Regions from separate parts of the Brevibacillus sp. AY1 genome, predicted to be linked through region 3. Evidence: riboswitches for the same ligand, from Rfam matches in the RefSeq annotation. Region 3 holds a riboswitch; each other region holds the start of a gene.
The links. Region 3 has a riboswitch for S-adenosylmethionine ahead of JZI27_RS06825 (aminotransferase class I/II-fold pyridoxal phosphate-dependent enzyme). Riboswitches for the same ligand answer to the same signal wherever they lie in the genome.
Positions count from the first base shown of each region.

Region 1 (5,358 bases), on a different contig from region 3:
CCGTGATTATTTTATTGGAAATATTTCTATTCTTTATCAAATTCTTCACAAGTTCGCATGAATTTTGCGTTTCATACGTTCTATAATGGGGAAGAAAACCACATGTAAGAGGGAAAAGGGGGGGAATCATGATTCAGTTAGTGCGAAACACCCTGACAAACAAAGAAGGATTTATGATTTTTATTTTGTGGAATCATCTCTGGATGGCAGGCTTGATCGCGTATCAAATGGATGTGAACTTCTGGCTCGTTACTTCACTGGGACTGCTGGTGACCCTGATTGTATCGCCGTATTATTTCATTCGTAAGGACAGCCGAATCATTCGTTACCTAGTAGCTATTGGACTTATGTTTTATGCGATTTCATTCGATCACTTTACCCCTTATGAAGAAGTCTCGTTTCTTGCTTTTATTGTATTGGGATTTTTGGCTGCCTATCTGGATTGGAAGCTGGTGGTGTTTGCCGGCATTACGCAAGCCATCGCTACGGGAGTCGGTTTTTACACGAGACAGTACGATCTGTTCAGCGGTGATTTCTCTGAAGTAAATCTGATCGTGCGCGTCGTCGCGATCTTCGTAATGATGATTGCACTCACGTATTTGTGTCTGGCTGGACAAGCTTCTTTGAGGCAAGCGAATGCAGCGAGACAGGAAGCAGAGGAGAAGGAGCAGCGTTTGGTAGAGATGCTGGAGCAAATCCAGCTGATGACGGAACAGTTGGACCGCACTTCGCAATACGTACACGGGCACGCTGAGGGAACCCGACAAAATACAGATGATATGATGATCGCCTTCAAGGAAGTCGCGACTGGCATGGAGGCACAGGCGAACTCCACCGTGAAGATCGAGGAGGAAGTCCAGCAGATCGACCAGGAAATCGTATCGGTGACCGAGAAAGCAAACATGATGAAGACCGAGGCGGATCAAAACAACAGACGTCTGGTCGAAAGCGTAGCGAGAATGAATGAGCTGTCCACCCAGATGGAGCAGATCGTGCAAGCCGTTCATGTAGCTTCTGCGACGATCAACCAGTTGAATCGTCAAGCCAACCGTGTAGAGGAAATCGTCGGGGCCATTAATCAGATCGCATCGCAAACCAACCTGCTGGCACTCAATGCCGCGATCGAGTCGGCTCGTGCTGGTGAGCATGGACGCGGTTTTGCCGTAGTCGCGGACGAGGTACGCAAGCTGGCGGAGGAAAGTGCCACTGCTACACAGGAAATTAACCAAATCCTGCAATCGCTTCATCAGGAAAGTCAGAACGCCGTCTACCATATGAGCAATGGGGAAACCTCGGTTGCAAAAGGAAAAGAGCTAGCGGTACAGACGGTCGCTGCGATCGAAGCGGTACGAGCAGGAATGGAAACGTTCCTGTCTGCCACGGAGCATGTTCGCACGAGTATGGACCTGGTAAAAAGCCGTTCTGGCGAAGTGGCAGCCGAGATGTCTACCATTACCGCCGTAACCGAAGAATCCGTAGCCAATCTGGAAGAGTTGTTCGCAACCGCGGAGAACCAGCAGTACAAGGTTCGCGAGATAACAGATGAGTTGGGCGAGCTGAACAAGCTTTCCCACAGCCTGCAGCAATCCTTCCAAACCAAGGAATAACGCAAACTGTATTCCCAGATGAAAATAATTTACGTTTTTCAAAGAGTCTGTTAAACTAAATCCGTATCAACCGAATAGATTCACCTACCTTATCAAGAGCGGCGGAGGGACTGGCCCGATGAAGCCCGGCAACCACTGTACCATGTACAGCAAGGTGCCAATTCCTGCAAAATCCAAAATGTGGATTTTGACAGATGAGGAAGAGGATAGCGATAGCTGCGAACTCTTCCCAAAAGGAAGAGTTTTTTTGTTTGTTGAAAGGAGAGAGGTGGAATACACGAACGTTTTTAGTATATTTTATGAAAATATACGCATATAATGTTGTTTTTTTGCCAAAAAAAACGTACATTACCTATTAGAGATCAAAAACGCGAAAGAATTTGTGTGAGAGAGGGAGACATCATGAAGAAGTTATGGTTGGCTTTAACGACATTTGCCGTTTTGGCAACAGGTTGCGCTGGTGGCGGAAATGCACCGGTAGACAATGGACAAGCCTCTGGACAAGCTCCAGCGGAACAAAAGGAAGAACCAGCAGTGAAAAAACGCATCGCTTTGGTCCTGCCTGAGAAAATCGGGGTAAACCCATTCTTCCAGCAAATGGACGATGGTGCCAAAAAAGCAGCTGAAGAATTAGGTGCTGAACTGAAAACGATCGAATCGACCGACTACGGCGCGATTGAAGAAAATCTGCGCGTGGCTGTAGCTGAACAATATGACCTGATCATCACATCCTCCTTTGAATCCGAGGATGCCCTGAAAAAAGTGGCAGCTGAAAACCCTGATCGCAACTTCGCGATCATTGATACCGTGATCGACCTGCCAAACGTTCGCAGCGTAACTTTCCGCGAGCAGGAAGCAGCCTATCTGATGGGTGCTGCTGCTGGTCTGGCGACAAAAACAAACAAAGTAGGTATGGTCGTAGCGATGGACATCCCTTTGTTGAAGAAATGGACAGGCGGTTTTTCTGAAGGCTTGAAAGCCACCAATCCAAATGCTGAATTCATCGTCAACTACGTGGGCAGCTTCACCGACCCGGCAAAGGCGAAGGAGCTGGCATTACTGCAAGCTTCTCAAGGTGCTGACTTCATCAACGGCGCTGCTGCTGTTGGTGACCTGGGCGTTTTTGAAGCAGCCAAGGAAAAAGGCTTCTATACCGCAGGTCAAGACGTAGACCGTACTGTGATCGATCCGGAGCACATCGTATTGTCCCAGCTGAAAGGTACAGATGCAGCAGCTTATGAAACCGTGAAATCTTTTGTAGAGGGTACATTCCAGCCTGGAGTAGTTACCTATGGTTTGAAAGAAAAAGGCGTGGGCGTTACCTATATCACACACGACAGTGCAACCCCACTGCATGCCTTCATTGGACAAGAGGTTGTAGACAAAGTAAAGGCAATCAACGAAGAAATCGTGGCGGGTACGCGCAAAGTGCCTGAATCGTTCTAATCGAACAGCTCAGTGAAAATGGCGTGACCGACTACGGTTGTAGTCGGTCTGCTGTTGTATGGGGAGAGGAAATGACAAAAGGAGGGGATCGCGATGGCCCACCGATTAGAAATGAGGGAAATGACCAAGAAGTACGGCGATTTTACTGCCAACGACAAGGTGTCGATCACACTTGGTGCAGGTGAAGTACACGCTATCGTCGGAGAGAACGGGGCGGGAAAGACGACGTTGATGCGGATGCTGTACGGGATGGAACAGCCCACATCTGGGGAAATTGTGCTGAATGGAAAACCGGTTGCCTTTCGCGGTCCGAACGACGCGATCCAGCATGGGATTGGCATGGTTCATCAGCACTTCATGTTGTTTGGCGAGTTCAGTGTGGCAGAAAATATCGTAATTGGCTACGAGCCTAGGAAGAGCGGCTTTTTTCTGCGCAAAGATGCGGCAGCCAAGGTGCGCGAACTGAGTGAGCAGTACCGCATTCCTGTAAACCCGCAGGCTCTTGTCGCGAATTGCTCGATTGGAGAGCAACAGCGGGTGGAGATTCTCAAGGTATTGTACCAGGGCGCAGACATCATCGTTTTGGATGAACCGACAGCAGTTTTGACACCACTTGAGGTAAAAGACTTGCTGCAAACTATCCGTAATCTCGCGGAGAGCGGGAAAAGCGTTATATTGATCACGCACAAGCTCCAGGAAGTGATGGAAGTAGCCGATCGAATCACCGTGCTGCGCGGAGGAAAGGTGACAGGGAGCGTAGCCAAGGATCAGACCAATGTGGACGATCTGGCACGCCTGATGGTCGGACGGGAGCTGCAGCAATTGAGTGAAAGGCTCCCGCTGGATGGCAAGCCTTTGCTGCAGGTGGAAAATCTGACGGTCCGCGATAAACAGTCGCTGTTGGACCAGGTGAGCTTCACCGTTCATCACGGAGAAATTGTGGGGATTGCCGGGGTTTCTGGCAATGGACAGTCCGAGTTGCTGCAAGCGATTAGCGGCCTTCGGAACATCCAGGATGGTACCATCCGATTGTCGGGTGTTGATGTGACCAATCAATCGGTAGCCAAGGTACGTGAAACAGGACTTTCCCACATCCCGGAAGACCGTTATTTATGGGGGACCGCGAAGCAGGAGAGCGTGGAAGAAAACGCACTGATGGGCTACCAGCGAAAACCGGCTTACTATCGTCGCGGAGTGATTTTACGTGATGCCTTCCGCCGGGTCGTACAGGAATGGGTCAACCGGTTTGCGATCAAGACGGGTTCCAAGCAATTGAATGAACAGGCAGGCAATCTCTCTGGGGGTAACCTGCAAAAGCTGATCGTCGCTCGAGAGCTGGGGCACGAGACCCCGTTTTTGATGGCCGCAGAACCGACACGTGGTGTCGATATTGGCGCGATGGAGTACATCCATCAAGCTTTGATTGAAAAGAGAAACAGCGGAGACGGTATTCTGCTCGTTTCTTCAGAGCTTTCGGAAATCATGGCTTTATCCGACAGAATCCTGGTCATGTACAAGGGACGGATCGCAGGAGAGCTGTCCCGTGCAGAGGCGACAGAAGAAAAAATCAGCGTGCTGATGGCAGGAGGAAGCGTTCATGGTAGCAGTCAAAGAGCTGTGTAAGTCACTGGTTCAACCGCTTTTGGCCGTCATCATCGGCTTGCTAACCGGGGCGCTGGTGATTGCTGCAGTAGGGGAGTCGATTATCGGCACGTATCAGGAAATGTGGAAAGGGGCTTTCGGTAATTTTTATTTCTTTTCTTCCACATTGGCTCGTGCAACGCCGATTATGCTGATCGCTCTCGGTCTTGCCCTGGCTTTCCGTGCAGGGGTTTTTAACCTGGGGGCAGAGGGCCAGATGGTTCTCGGGGCTATCAGCGCGACACTGGTAGCGATCTACCTGCCTGCACCGGGAATCGTGAAGATACTGGCAGCGTTGGTTACCGGGATTGTGGCTGGCGGTCTGTGGTCGCTCATGGCCGGGTACATGGAAGCCAAATTCCGCATTCCTTTGTTGATTTCCACGTTATTGCTGAACTATATCGCGGTGTTGTTTGCCAGCTATCTGGTCAGCGATCCCTTTCAGGATAAAAGCGGTTCCGCTGCACTGGCTCAGACCGTCATGCTGGAGAAAGGCGCGTGGCTGCCTAAGCTGTTCGCGGGAATGAGTGTGCATAGCGGCTTTATCATCGCGATTGTAGCAGCATTGCTGTTGTTTTGGGTCATTCGTTTTACACCGTTTGGCTATGAAGTGAAAATGCTCGGTCACAACCCGTTTTTTGCCCAGTACGGTGGGATTCACCGA
Region 1 covers NZ_JAFLPN010000009.1:111,427-116,784, forward strand. Annotated here, with positions in the region: gene JZI27_RS10485 (methyl-accepting chemotaxis protein) at 129-1,607, shown strand; SAM riboswitch class I at 1,694-1,808, shown strand; gene JZI27_RS10490 (BMP family protein) at 2,010-3,053, shown strand; gene JZI27_RS10495 (ABC transporter ATP-binding protein) at 3,147-4,676, shown strand; gene JZI27_RS10500 (ABC transporter permease) at 4,651-5,358, shown strand, end outside.
Region 1: linked by a shared signal. The riboswitch ahead of JZI27_RS10490 (BMP family protein) and the one ahead of JZI27_RS06825 (aminotransferase class I/II-fold pyridoxal phosphate-dependent enzyme) in region 3 are both predicted to bind S-adenosylmethionine.

Region 2 (5,358 bases), on a different contig from region 3:
TCTTGGGCTGTGACAATGATACATTTCGTGAACGAAGCAGGAATCCACAGGGAAAAGAGCTTGCTTAGTCCAGTATTTTTCCTGGATTTAGAATGTTTTTGGGATCGAATTGCTGCTTGATCAGCTTCATGAGTGGCAGCGAATCCGCATGCTCCTTGGCGAGGTATTTCTTTTTGCCGATGCCGATCCCGTGCTCGCCCGTGACGGTTTCGGGAATGCCGTACACTTTGAGCGTGATTTCCGTAAATACGCCGAGCGTCCCCTCTGAACCGACGAACAGACTGGTGAGGTGATAGCCTGACGAGGATTTTGCGGACAAGCCTCCTGTATGAACCAGACTGCCGTCTGCCATGACAACCTCCAGATCGCGCACCTGACTGCGCATGATGCCATAGCGGACACTGGTCGTACCGCTGGCGTTGGTCGCTGCCATGCCGCCAATCGTCGCGTCTGCACCGGGGTCTACAGGAAAGAAGAGACCATGCTTCTTCAAAGCCTGATTCAGCTGTGTGCGGGTCACTCCAGGCTGAACACGGACGAGGAAATCATCGGGACGAACCTCCACAATCTGATTCATATGCTGAAAATCAAGGGAAATGCCCCCTTGCAGGGGAATGCTATTTCCCTCCAGACTCGAGCCAGCCCCAAAGGGAACTACAGGAATGGCGTGTTCGTTTGCGTACGCAAGGATGGCGGACACTTCCTGTGCAGAAGCTGGAAAGACGACAACATCGGGCAAGACGGGAGTGTGATGAGATTCGTCCTTGCTGTGTTGGTGCAGCATCGTTTCGTTGGCTGTAGCGCGGTCTTCCGCAGTGATGGCTTTTAAATCTGCAAGCAGACGCTCAGCGGATATGTTCATGGAAAAACCTCCCTACATCGTGTTCGGACTTGTTACGCACAAGAACCCCTAACAAGGTTAGAGGTTCGTTCATTTACACGCTTTTCTTCAATTTTTTTGCTGCCCAGTTCCCAAGCGATTGGATCAGCTGAACCAGAACAACGAGGATGACGACAGTAATGAGCATGACTTCGATATCCCATTGCTGGTAGCCGTATCGCAGGGCCAGGTCACCGAGACCACCCGCACCTACAGCACCCGCCATTGCAGTCGCTCCGATCAGACCGATGGTAGCGATGGTCAAGCACAGGACGATACCGGGTCTGGCTTCACGCAGCATGATGCGGAAGATGATCTGGGAGCGGGAAGCACCCATAGCCTGATACGCTTCGATGACACCGCGATCTACTTCCAGCAGCGCTGTTTCCATCAGACGAGCAATGTACGGTGCCGTGTACACAATCAGGGGTACGATGGCCCCTTCAATCCCGATGGAGGTGCCGACAACCAGCTCGGTAAACGGAATGATCGCGACCATCAGGATAATGAACGGCAGCGAACGAAGGACGTTGATAATGGCATTCAGGATGTGAAAAAGGGTTTTGTTTGGAAAAAGGTGATTGCCTTGTGTGATCACGAGCAGGACGCCTAACGGAATCCCGATCACGGTAGCGATGAACAAGGAAACACCCACCATGATCACGGTTTCTTCCAGGGATCTGGTGAATAATGGAATCATCTCGACTAATCGGTCCATTAGTGAACTGCCTCCTCTCGTGTCACGATATCCACTCTGTAGACGGATTCGCGCAAAAATTTGATGCCGTCTTGCACAGCCTGTTCATCTCCGGAAATGTGCAACAGTAAAATACCAAGTGCTGTACCTTTGATAGACGTAATCGATCCGTACAAGAGATTGGTCGTAACCGGGAAGCGAGCCGACAGATGTCCCAGGACGGGATCCAAGGCTGCATCCCCGCGAAAAGCTACACGGAGAATTTCCGCGGCAGGACCGCTTTGCTTGATGTTGGACAAGATTTCAGTCGGTACCTCATCATCAAAAATCGTTTTGATGAAATTGCGGGTAGTCTGTGCTTGTGGGTTGCTGAAAATATCCAGAACGGAGCCCTGCTCAATAACTTGACCATTTTCCATGATGGCGACTTGGTCGCAGATCTTTTTGATGACCTGCATCTCGTGTGTGATCAGGACAATAGTCAGATTGAACTTGCGATTGATGTCCAGCAAGAGATCCAGAATCGACTCGGTGGTCTGTGGATCAAGAGCAGATGTGGCTTCGTCGCAAAGCAAAATCTCCGGATCAGTCGCGAGCGCACGGGCAATCCCGACACGCTGCTTTTGGCCGCCAGACAATTGAGAGGGATAGGAATGAGCCTTATCCTCCAGGCCGACGAGTCTCAGCAGATCCTCAACCTTCTTCTTAATGACATCTTTCGGTACCTTGTTCATGCGCAAAATCTCGGCTACGTTGTCAAATACATTATAGGAAGAGAGAAGGTTGAAGTGCTGAAAGATAATCCCGATCTTCTTGCGTGCCTGTCGAAGCTCTTTTTCCTTCAGCGACAGCATATCCTGACCGTTGACGACTACTGAGCCGCTAGTTGGCTTTTCGAGCAAGTTGATCGTACGGAGCAGGGTACTTTTCCCAGCTCCGCTAAATCCGATCACTCCGAAAATTTGACCTTTCTCTACGTTCAGTGACACGCCTTTCAAGGCTTCAACCTGTTTGTTTCCGACCTTGTACGTCTTATGGATCTCTGTAAGCTGAATCATCTATCCAGTCTCCTTGCTGTGCAAATTTCCTGCCTTACCAGGACGGGAGGACGGCTCCATCAAAGTGTTCGTCGATAAATTTCTTCACTTCTTCCGAACGATATGCTTCTACTAGTTTTTTGATAGCAGGGTTGTCTTTATTCGATTCATTCACTGCAATGACATTAACATAAGGAGAATCAGATGTCTCGGAGAAAATCGAATCTTTTTTTGGAGAGTAGCCAGCAGACATCGCGAAGTTGGTATTGATACTTGCGAGCTCTACGTTGTTCAGGGAGCGTGCCAGGAAAGCAGCTTCCAGTTCTTTAAACTCCAATTTTTTCGGATTTTCAATGATATCCAGAGGAGTAGCTTCGTTTCCTACGCCTTCTTTTAGTTTGATCAATCCTGCTGCTTCATATAGCAGCAATGCACGGGCGCGGTTTGTTGGATCATTTTGAATACCAACAACTCCACCTTCAGGTACATCAGCTACGTTTTTATGCTTGGTGGAGTAGAGACCCATTGGGAATGTAACCGTTTTGTCTACGACGACGATTTTTGTCTTGTGGTCAGCATTGAATTTATCGAGAAACGGAATGGTTTGGAAGCTGTTCGCATCCAGAGCACCTTTATCCAAGGATTGGTTTGGCTGCACGTAGTCATTGAATACGACAACCTCTACTTCCAAGCCTTTTGTTTGGGCAACTTCCTTGACTTTGTTCATGATCTCTTCGTGCGGTCCAGCGGTTACGCCTACCTTCACTTTAGTCTGTTCAGCGGCTGCTGGTGCTGCTTCTTGTTTGGCTCCGCAAGCGGTCAACAAGGAAGCTGCAAGCAACAAGGATGTAAGCAAAAATCCGGTCTTTTTCATAGTAAATTTCTCCCCTTTTTTTCTGTTAAATTCTATATGTTTAAAAAATTGAAGCCCATGACCAAGTGTGTCTAGCAATCAAAAAAACCTCTTCCCGAAAGAAGAGGTTATCATGCAACACGAATAAAAGTCGCTTATACCTCTCTTATCTTCCGGAAAATATCTCCGCTGGAATTGGCACCATATCCAATTGGATAGGTTGCCGAGGTTTCATTGGGCCAGTCCCTCTACCTCTCTCTATAAGAGATGATTACATATGAAGTTAAATTGACACTAATTCTTACTTGGATAGTTGGATTATATAGTTCTTATTTATATCTGTCAAACACTTTTTGTAAGTAAGTAAAGTCGTACGAAGTAGAGCATATTTATCAAGGAAATGAGCAAAATACGAATATTGAACTTGAAAACGACTATGATCATATGTATAATGGGGGAGTAAAAAAGCCTGACAATTACGCTTGCAGGTGATGTTATGACCATACAGGACAATAGCGACAGTAGAAAGAAACTGTCTCATATCTATAATGAGATAGCCAAAGAGTTGTTCGGTTTTGGGACAACTTCACTAAAGGTTACGATTGAGAAAAACCTGATTGCTTTTCAAGCCAAGCACCGACGCTCTCCAAGATCCGATGCGCTCGAAGGCGAGGCTCCTGCACTAAAGCTGGAAGTAGATTTTCGGATGTCGCTTCTCTATAAGAAAAGACTGCGGGAACGTTTGGAAGAAGAAATGGGTCTGCAGCTGGAAGCGATATTGCGTGATTATGACGCTACTACACAGTGGGCCTTTACCAATGTGATCTTGTCGGATTCCACCGAAAAATAAATAGTCAACATTCCTATCTGGGATTTTTTCTTTTGATTTATCTTAAGGGAAGACCCGGTCGGGATGAAACAGACGTACAATTCTTTCGTTTACGAAGAAAAGTGCTCTTGTTTAGAAGAAATTATCTATTCAAGGGTGCTTTTCTTTTGTTTATTTCCTTATTTTTCCTTATTGAAGGGAGTGATGCGGGAAAGATCATCGGTTCTTTGGAGAAAGTAAAGTAAGGGGTTCATGGAACAAACAATAAAGAGATAGGTTTGAATGGAGGACTTTTACATGAAAAAATTATTTACTTCTTTGCTCTCTGTATCCGCACTTTCTCTCGCGCTGGCCGGCTGTGGCAGTGCAGATCAAGCTCAACAGCCAGAGGGAAATGCTGCTGGTGAAGCTCCAAAAGGCGCCCCTGCAAAGCTGGTGATCTCGACATGGGGTTTTTCTGAAGACTTCTTCCGCAAAGAAGTATATGAGCCATTCGAAAAAGAACACAACGTGGAAATTGTCTTGGAAATCGGAAACAACGCAGAACGCCTGAACAAAATTCGCCAAGGCAACTCTGCTGTCGACCTGATCTATCTATCGGACTACTACGCGCAGCAAGGGATCGATGACGGGCTGTTCGAAACGATCGATCGCAGCCGTATTCCGAACTTGAATGAAGTCTATGATATTGCCAAAGCCCCACTCGGAGAAGAGTACGGACCGGCTTATACCATCGGTCAATTCGGTATCGCGTACAATCCCAACCTGATTCAATCCGAGATCAAATCCTGGAAAGATCTGTGGAGTGCTGATTTGACTGGCAAGCTGACTCTGCCGAACATCACTTCGACCACTGGTCCGATGATTCTGGATGCTGCATCGCAAGTTTCAGGCAGCGCGACATTCAACGAAGACCAAGCATTTGCCAAAATGAAAGAAATCAACAGCGGAGTTGTCAAATACTACGATAAAACCTCTGAGTACGTGAACATGTTCAGCCAAGAAGAGATCGCAGTAGGACCGATCATGGAAATGTACTTCAAGGATATCCAGGCAGCTGTT
Region 2 covers NZ_JAFLPN010000009.1:31,932-37,289, forward strand. Annotated here, with positions in the region: gene JZI27_RS10140 (FAD-binding oxidoreductase) at 65-862, opposite strand; gene JZI27_RS10145 (methionine ABC transporter permease) at 936-1,598, opposite strand; gene JZI27_RS10150 (methionine ABC transporter ATP-binding protein) at 1,598-2,635, opposite strand; gene JZI27_RS10155 (MetQ/NlpA family ABC transporter substrate-binding protein) at 2,670-3,488, opposite strand; SAM riboswitch class I at 3,631-3,734, opposite strand; gene JZI27_RS10160 (DUF2294 domain-containing protein) at 3,964-4,317, shown strand; gene JZI27_RS10165 (ABC transporter substrate-binding protein) at 4,594-5,358, shown strand, end outside.
Region 2: linked by a shared signal. The riboswitch ahead of JZI27_RS10155 (MetQ/NlpA family ABC transporter substrate-binding protein) and the one ahead of JZI27_RS06825 (aminotransferase class I/II-fold pyridoxal phosphate-dependent enzyme) in region 3 are both predicted to bind S-adenosylmethionine.

Region 3 (5,358 bases):
TGCTGACGAGGATTACCGGACGTGGTTGTGGAGACAGATTTTCTTCCTCTTGCAAGTTGAGCGCTACGGCCAATATTCGGTTATCATTGCTCATTTCGGTGAATTGCTTTTGCAGCCTATGCAGGGATGAATGGTTCAGCTCTACGCGAAATAGTCCACCTGTCTCCAGGGTTATTCCTGAGTGCAGATGTCCGTGCTCACGAAAGCTGTCCAGCAAGCGCGATACATAACGGGCATTCCGTCCAATCTCATCCATATAGCGCTTTTTGGAATCAATCTCTTCCAATACTACAGCGGGTATGATGATTTCATTGTCAGCGAAGGAAAACATCGCCCGAGGATCTTGCAGGAGTACGTTGGTGTCCAGTACGTAGATTTTCTTCAAAATCTCGCCTCCTAATACCCATCTTATATACCCTATGCAATTTTTGAAAGGGATGCTCTGATGCAGGAGCGTGATGTACTAAAGTCTATGTGGTTCTTTTAACAGATAGTCTTGGACCATTTCACAGAATGAAAACAGGTCGGTGGGAACACAATACTTTTATCCCTGCCCTTCTTTCGGAGGAAAATAAGGAAAAGGAGAATGCGTGTGAAACGGAGCGTAATTGGAACACTCAGCCTATGTCTCTTGCTTACGGCGTGCACGACGAACAACAAGCCACCTGCTAACCAAGCTGCTCCACAGCCGAATCAACATATTCAGAAGACACAGCGTGTCCAGCAAACGAATCCCACACCTCCCAAGAACCAGTCTGCCGCAGCAACTGCTGATCGTCTGGTTGAACTGGCCAAACGTGTCCCGAAAGTGAATGGGGCTACAGCTGTAGTGGTAGGAAAATACGCGGTGGTCGGCATTGACGTAAACGCCCATCTGGATCGACCTGAAGTGGGAGTCATCAAATACTCCGTCGCCGAGGCGCTGAAAGAAGACCCTCAAGGCGCCACAGCTTTAGTGACCGCGGATCCCGATATCGTCCAACGACTGAGGGAGATGGCCGCAGATATTCGCCGGGGTCGCCCGATTCATGGATTTGCCGAAGAAATGGGAGATATTGTCGGTCGCATTATCCCGCAAGCTCCCCGGCATGTTCAACAACGCGAGGACAAGCCTTCGCGTGAAAATGAGCAACGCATCAACAAGGATGGCAGGTCTAAGCCACATGGAAATGACAAGATCAATGCCAACCGTACACAGGCACCATAGGCTGCATAAGAAAACCTCTATCGAGGCCATTTCAATGACGTGCGACCGCGTTTTAGAGGTAGGTTATTCTTGCAGTATCGGGACGTTTTACTCACAGAAGTTTATACTTTCCGATACTGTAAAAAAAGACATTCGTCCCAGGATTACGCCCGGGAGAATGTCTTTTTCTCATTGATTTTATGTTCAAATGGCGGAAGTGAATCGAGTGCTTGTGCCAGATCCTGCACAAGATCCTCAGTGTCCTCCAAACCTGCAGAAAGTCGGATCAATCCGTCAGTAATTCCTCTTTTCTCCCGTTCCTCTACAGGCATGGATGCATGTGACATCGCAACAGGATACGAAAGAATCGTCTCTACCGCACCCAAGCTGACAGCGACGATCGGCAGCTTCACCTGATCAAAAATCGCTTTTGCCCGCTCCCGACTACCGACATCAAACGAAAGGACTGCGCCATGACCGCTCGCCTGTCTTTCCTGAACGTGGTGTCCCTCATGCGAATGCAAGCCGGTATAATAGACACGGCTCACAGCAGGATGCTCCGCAAGCCAATGGGCAATGTGGTCTGCTGAGCGTGTGCCGACATCCAGTCTTGCTTTCAGCGTTTTTAATCCTCTCATCACCAGCCAGCTATCCTGCGCGCCAAGAATGGCTCCCATGCCGTTTTGAATCATATACAGCTGATCTCCCAAGGCTGCGTCTTTCGTGACTGCCAGACCAGCCACCACGTCGCTATGTCCTCCGATAAATTTGGTTGCACTGTGAATCACCACATCTGCTCCCAGCTCCAGGGGTCGTTGATAATACGGCGTCAGGAAGGTATTGTCCACGATAACCAGCAGCTCGTGTTGTTTGGCCATTCTGCACACTGCCGCCAGATCTGTGACCTTCAGCGTCGGATTGGATGGCGTCTCCAGATAAATGCCTTTGGTAGCCGGAGTAATCGCTGCCGTCACTTGTTCCACGCGGGTCGCATCCACAAAGGTCACCCCGATCCCCATGCGGGACAGCACCTTGGTCAAAAATCGAAAGGTACCTCCATAGACATCCTCTGCGACAATGACGTGATCGCCCGAGGAAAAGAGCATGAACACACTGGAAATGGCAGCCATACCGGATGCAAAGGCAAAACCCCTCTCTCCTCCTTCCAATACGGCAATTGCCTCTTCCAGCGCCTGTCTGGTCGGATTTCCAGAGCGTGCATAATCGTAGCGACCAGGGCATTCCAGATCTGCTTGATGAAAGGTCGAGGCTTGATAGATCGGTACCGAAGAAGCACCTGTGACCGGATCAAAACAAGATGTACCATGCAGCACTTTCGTTGCAAAGTTCATCGAACAGTCCCCCCTGCTACCAGGCTAGCGTCGAGTGCCTGTGTCAAATCCTCGATCAAGTCGTCAGGATGTTCAATGCCAACCGACAAACGCAACAACCGGTCACATACACCCACATATGCGCGAATTTCTTGCGGGATGTCTGCATGGGTCTGCGTTGCCGGATACGTACACAAGGACTCGACGCCACCCAGACTTTCGGCAAAAGAGATGACCTGCAGATTCTGTAAAATCACGGGCACCTGTTCAGCTGAACGGACACGAAAGGATACCATGCCGCTAAAGCCACTTGCCTGTTCCAACTGCGTCAGGTACCCAGTATGGTCCTGCAGCCCCGGGTAAAAGACCTCGGCAACGGCCGCATGATCTTTCAATCGCTGTGCTACTGCCCATGCATTAGCCTGATGACGTTCCATGCGCAGTGCCAGTGTCTTGAGGCCTCTGATCAACAGCCAGCTGTCTTGCGGTCCCAAAACAGCTCCGATGGTGTTATGCAAAAACTTCAGCTTCTCCGACAATTCAGCTCCTTTTGACACGATCAAGCCAGCCAGCACGTCATTATGTCCACCCAGATACTTGGTCCCGCTGTGCAGGACAATATCAGCGCCAAGCTCCAACGGCCGCTGACAATAAGGAGTCATGAAGGTATTGTCCACGATGGTCAACAGGCCATGCTCTTTGGCGATCTGCGCGATCAGACGAATGTCCGTGATCTGCATGAGCGGATTGGTCGGCGTCTCAACAAAAATGGCTCTTGTCTGCGAACGGATGGCAGTTCTCACTGCTGACGCATCACGCAGGTCCACATACGTAAATGCGAGTCCATAACGGGTCAATACCTGCTCAAACAAGCGATATGTACCGCCATACAAATCCAGTGAAACGAGAACGTGATCTCCTTGTGAAAACAAACCCATAACAGTGTGGATCGCAGCCATGCCTGAGGCACAGGCAAACCCACTGTCACCTGATTCAGCTGTCGCAATTGCCTCTTCCAGTATTGCCCTGGTCGGATTCGCCGTCCGCGTATAATCAAAGCCTGTGCTCTGCCCCATCCCCGGATGACGGTATGCGGTTGCGAAATAGACGGGAAAATTGATTGCCCCTGTGTTTTCGTCTCTTCCTACTCCTGTCTGAACCAGTTTTGTTTCCAAATGCATGATGATCTCGCTCCCCTCAAATTCAACTGCGAGGGCATGAAAAAAGCCCTCTTTCCTCTGAAAGAAGGCTTTGATTACGTCACCGTAAACAAATCCTTCTCATCTGTCAGAGTTGAATCACTCTGCAGGAATTAGCACCATTATCTCCCTGTTAAATACAGGTGATTGGTTGCCGGGCATCATCGGGCCAGTCCCTCCGCCGCTCTGGATAAGAAGAATACACTATTCATTTATGCTGTAATTGAACCTAATACTACCGGAATGGTTGCAATTTTGTCAAATCATTTTTTTCAAGAAAGTGGAATTGAATCTATGGACCTTTTCGAAGTGCTGCCATTACTTGACCATCCAGCTTCATCGCCGCTTTTTTATCATACGTTTTCTCGTATTGTGGTTCTACAGAGATTCGGGAACCATAAAACATGATGTCCCGGACCGAGTAAATCTCCATCTCAATCATCGCCAGCTTCAAAGGCACCTCTGCCATTCTGTCAGTCTTGATGGCTGCGCGTCCGTTGACAGCATATGAGGAGTCAGCTACGATCAGATGAAGCACGACCTCAGGCTGTTTGGCGATGTTTGCAAGGATCCGGGAACGGTTATTTACGGCGAAACGAATCAATTGCACAGATTCAGCAAACGTCCATGACAAAGAATGGAGCGCAGGTGCCCCTGTCTCATGGTCGATCGTCGCAAGTGTAACAAAGCGCTCTTGCTGCAGGAACGAAAACAATTCTTCGGACAATGTTTGGGAAACCGTTTCAGCCATGCCACTGCCCTCCCAGGAAAGATATGTAAATCCATTGTACTCTTCATTCGCCTTGATAGGCAACCGAAACTGCATGTTGGATCAAACCCGATCCAGAACAATCAGAAGGAGGCTAAAGCATGTCCCCAACAGAACGATTGCTTGCCCAAATCGATCATCTCTCCAAGGAAATCGCGGAAGTACGTAAACTGAATGAGCGAATGGACAAGATCGCCATGTTTCTAGAGGATATACGTTTAGCGGATGTCATTCAAAATTACACAGCCCCGCGCAAGCTGCTTTGGACGAATTTCCTCGCAGGTCTTGCCCGGGGGCTGGGTCTTACGATCGGGACTGCCATCGTATTGGCTTTATTCGGTTCACTTTTATCCCAATTTCTCTCGATTCCGATCATTGGCGATTACATCCGCCAGATCATAGACTATGTGGAGTCATATCGACAAATCAAATAAGATTAATCCTCATCTTCGTCATCATCGTCGTCATCGTCATCGTCTTCATCGTCGCGATCCTTGTCTTTCCCCTTCTTGTCCTGGTTTTTCCAATATCCGTAGGCATTGCCATTTGGATGCTTGTTATCTTTGGTCGTAACTGTTTTGTACGAGATTTCTTTTTCAATCACGAGCTTGCCATCTACATACAGCTCCAGCTTGACGTCGTCACCATTCCAAGACTTGTTTTTGCCAGAAAGAGAGAACGTGTGGTTGAACTCACCATGCGCATTTGGTTTTACAACCTTTTTCTGCCCATTCGGAGCGACAATCGCAAGACTTACATTTTTGTTCTTGTTTTTATCCCAGCCAGCAACCGTACCGCTGACCTTGATTTTTTTCTGCTTTGCATCGATTTCGGCAACTCCTGTAAGGGTATATACCTTAGCCGTATTCTCCG
Region 3 covers NZ_JAFLPN010000005.1:9,399-14,756, forward strand. Annotated here, with positions in the region: gene JZI27_RS06810 (PhoH family protein) at 1-385, opposite strand, end outside; gene JZI27_RS06815 (YhcN/YlaJ family sporulation lipoprotein) at 587-1,207, shown strand; gene JZI27_RS06820 (trans-sulfuration enzyme family protein) at 1,351-2,538, opposite strand; gene JZI27_RS06825 (aminotransferase class I/II-fold pyridoxal phosphate-dependent enzyme) at 2,535-3,698, opposite strand; SAM riboswitch class I at 3,795-3,913, opposite strand; gene JZI27_RS06830 (pyridoxamine 5'-phosphate oxidase family protein) at 4,009-4,467, opposite strand; gene JZI27_RS06835 (DUF5665 domain-containing protein) at 4,587-4,919, shown strand; gene JZI27_RS06840 (hypothetical protein) at 4,922-5,358, opposite strand, start outside.

Region 4 (5,358 bases), on a different contig from region 3:
AAGCTACGATCAATTTTCCGAACTGGGTGCCCCAGTCACCCAAGTGATTAATGCGCACCGGTTTGTAGCCTTGCTTTTCCATGATGTTGGCGATGGCGTTACCAATTACGGTTGAACGCAGATGTCCCATCGAGAACGGTTTTGCGATGTTGGGGGAGGAGAGATCAATGGGGACATTGCGTCCCTGTCCCAGATCGCTGTCTCCATAAGCTTTTCCTTGAGAAAGAACAGTGCTGATCACTTGCTGGGCAACCATTTCCTGATCCAAAAAGAGGTTGACGTATGGGCCGACAGCCTTTACTTCCTTCAATGGTGCGCCACTGATTTGTTCAGTCAGCTCTGCAGCGATCATGGGAGGTGCTTTGCGCAGTGCTTTCGCTAATTGAAAGCAAGGGAAGGCGATATCGCCCATCGCCGGATTTGGTGGGGTTTCCAGCATGTTATAAACGTTTTCTTTGGTCAGCGAGTCCACGCCGAGGTGAACCAGGGCGGAAGCAATTTTCTCCGCCACTTGATGCTTGTAGCTCATTTTTTGATACTCCTTTCACTTGTGAAGGTGTGATCCGCAAATAAAAAAACCCCTGCGTCTCCTGAAAAAAGAGACGAGAGGTTATGCTCCCGCGGTGCCACTCTTGTTGTTTTTGCTATCCTGTCAGAGGCCAGCAAAAACCGCTTGATCTGCGATAACGGGCAGTACCGGCATGTCCCTACGCGATCTGCGTAAGGAACGCAGATTTTCAGGCAGCATCTCCAAGGGGCGTTTCCTCACATGGTCCGCATCGGGCTTGCACCTTCCCCGACTCGCTTCAGCTTCACACATGGAGTACTTTCCTTATCAACGATTCATCCTTATCTATGCATTATAGCCAAAAAAGACGAGCATGTGCAACTTACTCTTCTGGCTTTTTAAGGATTTGATCCAATTTTTGAAAATACTCGCGCGTCAGCTTTTCTTTTTCTTCAGCGCTCAGGTTTTCCGTGTTCATCCATTGATTCTTGAACGTTTCCAGCTGCTCCAGCATCGCAAGCTCAGCCCTGGCCTCTTCCTCCAGATCGTAATTCTCGGAGGGATCGAAGGGAATCAAGCGGTTGTCATTACCACTGCGCAAATAAGGTTTGCGCCAGTTGTCGGGAAAATGATAAGATTGCTCACCGAATAACAGTCCGAGAACGTCGTCGGATTCGACAGGCAGGAAGTGGTCGTGCTCGTTGCGTCGACCTCCCTCAACCAGGTTGATATGGACAAGGAAGTAGCGCAAATAATGCTGCTGGGTCTCACGATGCTTCACAATGCTATAAGTCTCGAATTCACTTTGTTCGAGTACTTTAATATTTTCCAATGCAGAGATAAATGCATCCTTTTCTTGGGGAAGTAGTGTATCCACTTAGGGTTCGCTCCTTTGTTGTCCTTCGTTCCCCATCATAGCAAATCACGATAACACTGACAATCAAGCGGGTGCTTGACGTTACATGTGAAAAAAGAGCCTGAAGAAGTCTTCAGGCTCTTTTAGCTATTCTGTCTGATGGCCTAGCAGTCGTCAGAGCACCCAACGATGACCAGCAGGATAAACAGAACGAGCACGATTGCGAAGGCTTCACCAAAAAAGCCGCTGCTGTAAGAAGTACTCATGTTTGTTTTCCCTCCTTTCCGTTATGCTCTAGTCTATACACGAACGCGGAGGTTGGCGTGGGCGAATGACCAGTTGCCGGAAATTTGGGCGCGATCTTGAAGCGTCAATGAAAATAGACAAATTGTTGATTGACGCCATGCAAGGGGGGTGATAAGATACTTTCAAACGTCATACAAAATTCCAAATAATTGAATAGCATGTACAACTCTTATCCAGAGAGGCAGAGGGACTGGCCTGATGAAGCCTCGGCAACCGGTAAAACCGGTGCCAATTCCAGCAAAGCTTTTTGCTTTGAAAGATAAGAGGATGGTTCAAGCGCATAAGCTATCTCGCGGACAAATCCTCTCCTTTCACAAGAAGAGGATTTTTTTATTTGCATGTAAAATCGTTCGTCAAAAAGAACTACCGATACAGGGGAGAAGGAGCAAGCCAAATGAAACCTACTTTTCGCGAACAGCTTTCCCAGAAAATTTTGATACTGGACGGTGCTATGGGCACGATGCTGCAGCAGGCCAATCTGTCTGCAGAAGATTTTGGCGGGGATGAGTACGAGGGCTGTAATGAATTGCTGAATTTGACCAGACCGGATGTGATTCGATCCATCCACGAAACGTATCTGGAGGCAGGAGCAGATATCGTCGAGACAAATACCTTTGGTGCTACTTCGGTGGTGCTCGCTGAATATGACGTAGCGGATAAAGATCTGGAGATCAACATCGAGGCTGCCAGACTGGCAAAAGAAGCGGTCGATCGCTATTCCACTCCTGAGTGGCCCCGTTATGTGGCAGGGTCCATGGGGCCAACGACGAAGACGCTCTCGCTGACCGGAGGGGTAACCTTCGATGATTTGGTCGAATCGTATTATCGCCAGGCAAAAGGATTGCTGCTGGGTGGAGTCGACGTGCTTTTGCTTGAGACCTCGCAGGATACTCTCAACGTCAAAGCGGGCGGTATCGGGATTCGTCAGGCCTTTGCGGAGCTGGGTCAAGAAGTGCCGGTGATGCTGTCCGGGACGATCGAGCCGATGGGTACTACCTTGGCTGGACAAAACATCGAAGCCTTTTACTTCTCTCTGGAGCATCTGAAGCCAGTCTCCGTAGGTCTTAATTGTGCGACTGGTCCTGAATTCATGCGCGATCATTTGCGTACACTCTCTGGCTTGGCTCAATGCGGCGTGAGCTGTTATCCCAATGCCGGGCTGCCAGATGAAAACGGACATTACCACGAGACACCACAAGGACTCGCTGCCAAAATGCGGGCTTTTGCCGAGCAGGGCTGGCTCAACATCGCAGGTGGCTGCTGCGGAACGACCCCCGATCACATCCGGGCCATGGCAGACGCGCTGAAGGACTGCAAGCCTCGTACGCAAGTAAGCGAACCTGTCAGTGCTGTATCCGGTATTGACGTCGTTTACGTAGAAGACGATAACCGTCCGTTGCTCGTCGGAGAACGTACCAACGTGATTGGTTCCAAGAAATTCCGCGATCTGATCGCGGCAGGGCAGTATGAAGAAGCATCTGATATTGCCCGAGCCCAGGTGAAGCGTGGAGCTCACGTAATCGATATTTGTCTCGCAGATCCGGACCGGGATGAATACGCCGATATGGAAAAATTCCTCCAATATATTATGAAAAAAGTGAAAGCGCCATTGATGATCGACTCCACAGATGCCAAGGTCATGGAGCTGGGATTGCGTTATTCGCAAGGAAAGGCCATTCTCAACTCCATCAATCTGGAGGATGGACTGGAGAGATTTGAAGAGGTTGCTCCCCTGATTCATAAATACGGTGCAGCCGTTGTCGTTGGGACCATCGAGGAAGCTGGAATGGCTGTTACACGCGAAAAAAAGCTGGAGGTAGCCAAGCGCTCGTACGACCTGCTGGTAAATCAATATGGGGTCAACCCTCAAGATATCATATTTGATCCGCTTGTCTTTCCGGTAGGTACCGGAGATGAGCAGTACATCGGTTCAGCGAAAGAGACCGTGGAAGGCATCCGTCTCATCAAGGAAGCGATGCCTCATTGCAAAACCATTCTGGGTGTGAGCAACGTGTCTTTTGGATTGCCTGCGGCGGGAAGGGAAGTACTCAACGCGGTATTCCTCTATCATACGACGCTCGCCGGTCTCGATTACGCGATCGTGAATACCGAGAAGCTGGAGCGTTACGCTTCGATTCCGGAAAATGAAAGGAAGCTGGCAGAAGCGCTTTTGTTCGAAACCAATGACGAAACGCTGGCCGCATTCACAGAGTTTTATCGCCAAAAGAAAAAAGAAGATAAGATTGAGGTCTCCTCGTTGACGCTGGAGGAAAGACTTGCACGCTATGTTGTAGAGGGTTCCAAGGATGGCTTGACTGAAGACCTGAAGCTGGCTTTGGAAAAGTACCAGCCGTTGGATATAATCAACGGGCCATTGATGCGCGGGATGGAAGAGGTTGGCCGCCTGTTTAACGGAAACCAGCTGATTGTGGCAGAGGTTTTGCAAAGTGCTGAGGTCATGAAGGCATCGGTCTCGTTCCTCGAGCCTTTCATGGAAAAATCGGATGCAGCTGCAAAAGGGAAGATTCTATTGGCTACGGTCAAAGGGGACGTGCATGACATCGGAAAGAATCTGGTGGAAATCATTCTTTCCAACAACGGCTATGAGGTCGTCAATCTGGGAATCAAAGTACCACCTGAACAGCTGATTGCCGCATGCCGCGAAGAAAAGCCGGATGCGATTGGACTTTCAGGCCTGCTGGTTAAATCGGCTCAGCAAATGGTGATTACAGCGCAGGATTTGCGGGCTGCCGGTATCGATGTACCGATGATGGTCGGAGGTGCGGCGCTGACTCGTAAATTCACCTCCAATCGCATTGCCCCTGAGTATCGGGGAATCGTGCTTTACGCCAAGGATGCGATGGACGGACTGGATCTGGTAAATCGTCTGCAAAATCCCCAGGAACGGGAGCGGCTGGTAGTCGAGCAACAACAAATGCAAGAAGCTGCGTCGGCAGTCGAAACGGTCGTTGTGGAAAAGAAACCTGCACTGCCTGCACGTTCTGCCATCAGCCGTACCGCTCCGATTCAGTTACCGCCAGATTGTCAGCCTCATGTCCTGCGTCAGTACCCGATCAGCCACCTGCAGCCCTATCTGAACTTGCGAATGCTGCTAGGCAAACATTTGGGCGTACGCGGCAACGTGGAGAAGCTGATCGAAGCGGGAGACGAGAAAGTGCTACAGCTGTACGGGCTCGTTGAAGAGCTCCTGACAGAAGCGAAGCAGAAGGGGACGATCACCGCTCATGGGGTGTATCAATTTTTCCCTGCCCAAGCAGATGGCAACGATATCGTCGTCTACGACCCGCAGGATCACAGCAAAGTACTGGAACGCTTCAGCTTTCCGCGTCAGCCGGAAGAACCGTACCTGTGCCTCTCTGACTTCCTGCGTCCGATTGAGAGCAAGGAAATGGATTACGTAGGCTTCCTGACCGTAACCGCAGGTGGAGGAATTCGGGAATTGTCTACTGAGCTGAAGGATCGGGGCGATTACTTGCGTTCCCACGTCTTGCAAGCCTTGGCACTGGAACTCGCTGAGGCGTTTGCAGAGCGTGTTCACCACATGATGCGCGACAGCTGGGGAATTCCTGACCCTGCAGAGATGACGATGCTGGAGCGTTTCGGTGCTCGTTATCAGGGAATCCGCGTATCGTTCGGATATCCGGCGTGTCCGAATCTGGAGGATCAG
Region 4 covers NZ_JAFLPN010000001.1:287,753-293,110, forward strand. Annotated here, with positions in the region: gene argS (arginine--tRNA ligase) at 1-529, opposite strand, end outside; T-box leader at 596-848, opposite strand; gene JZI27_RS01490 (hypothetical protein) at 891-1,385, opposite strand; gene JZI27_RS01495 (YjcZ family sporulation protein) at 1,529-1,630, opposite strand; SAM riboswitch class I at 1,837-1,936, shown strand; gene metH (methionine synthase) at 2,065-5,358, shown strand, end outside.
Region 4: linked by a shared signal. The riboswitch ahead of metH (methionine synthase) and the one ahead of JZI27_RS06825 (aminotransferase class I/II-fold pyridoxal phosphate-dependent enzyme) in region 3 are both predicted to bind S-adenosylmethionine.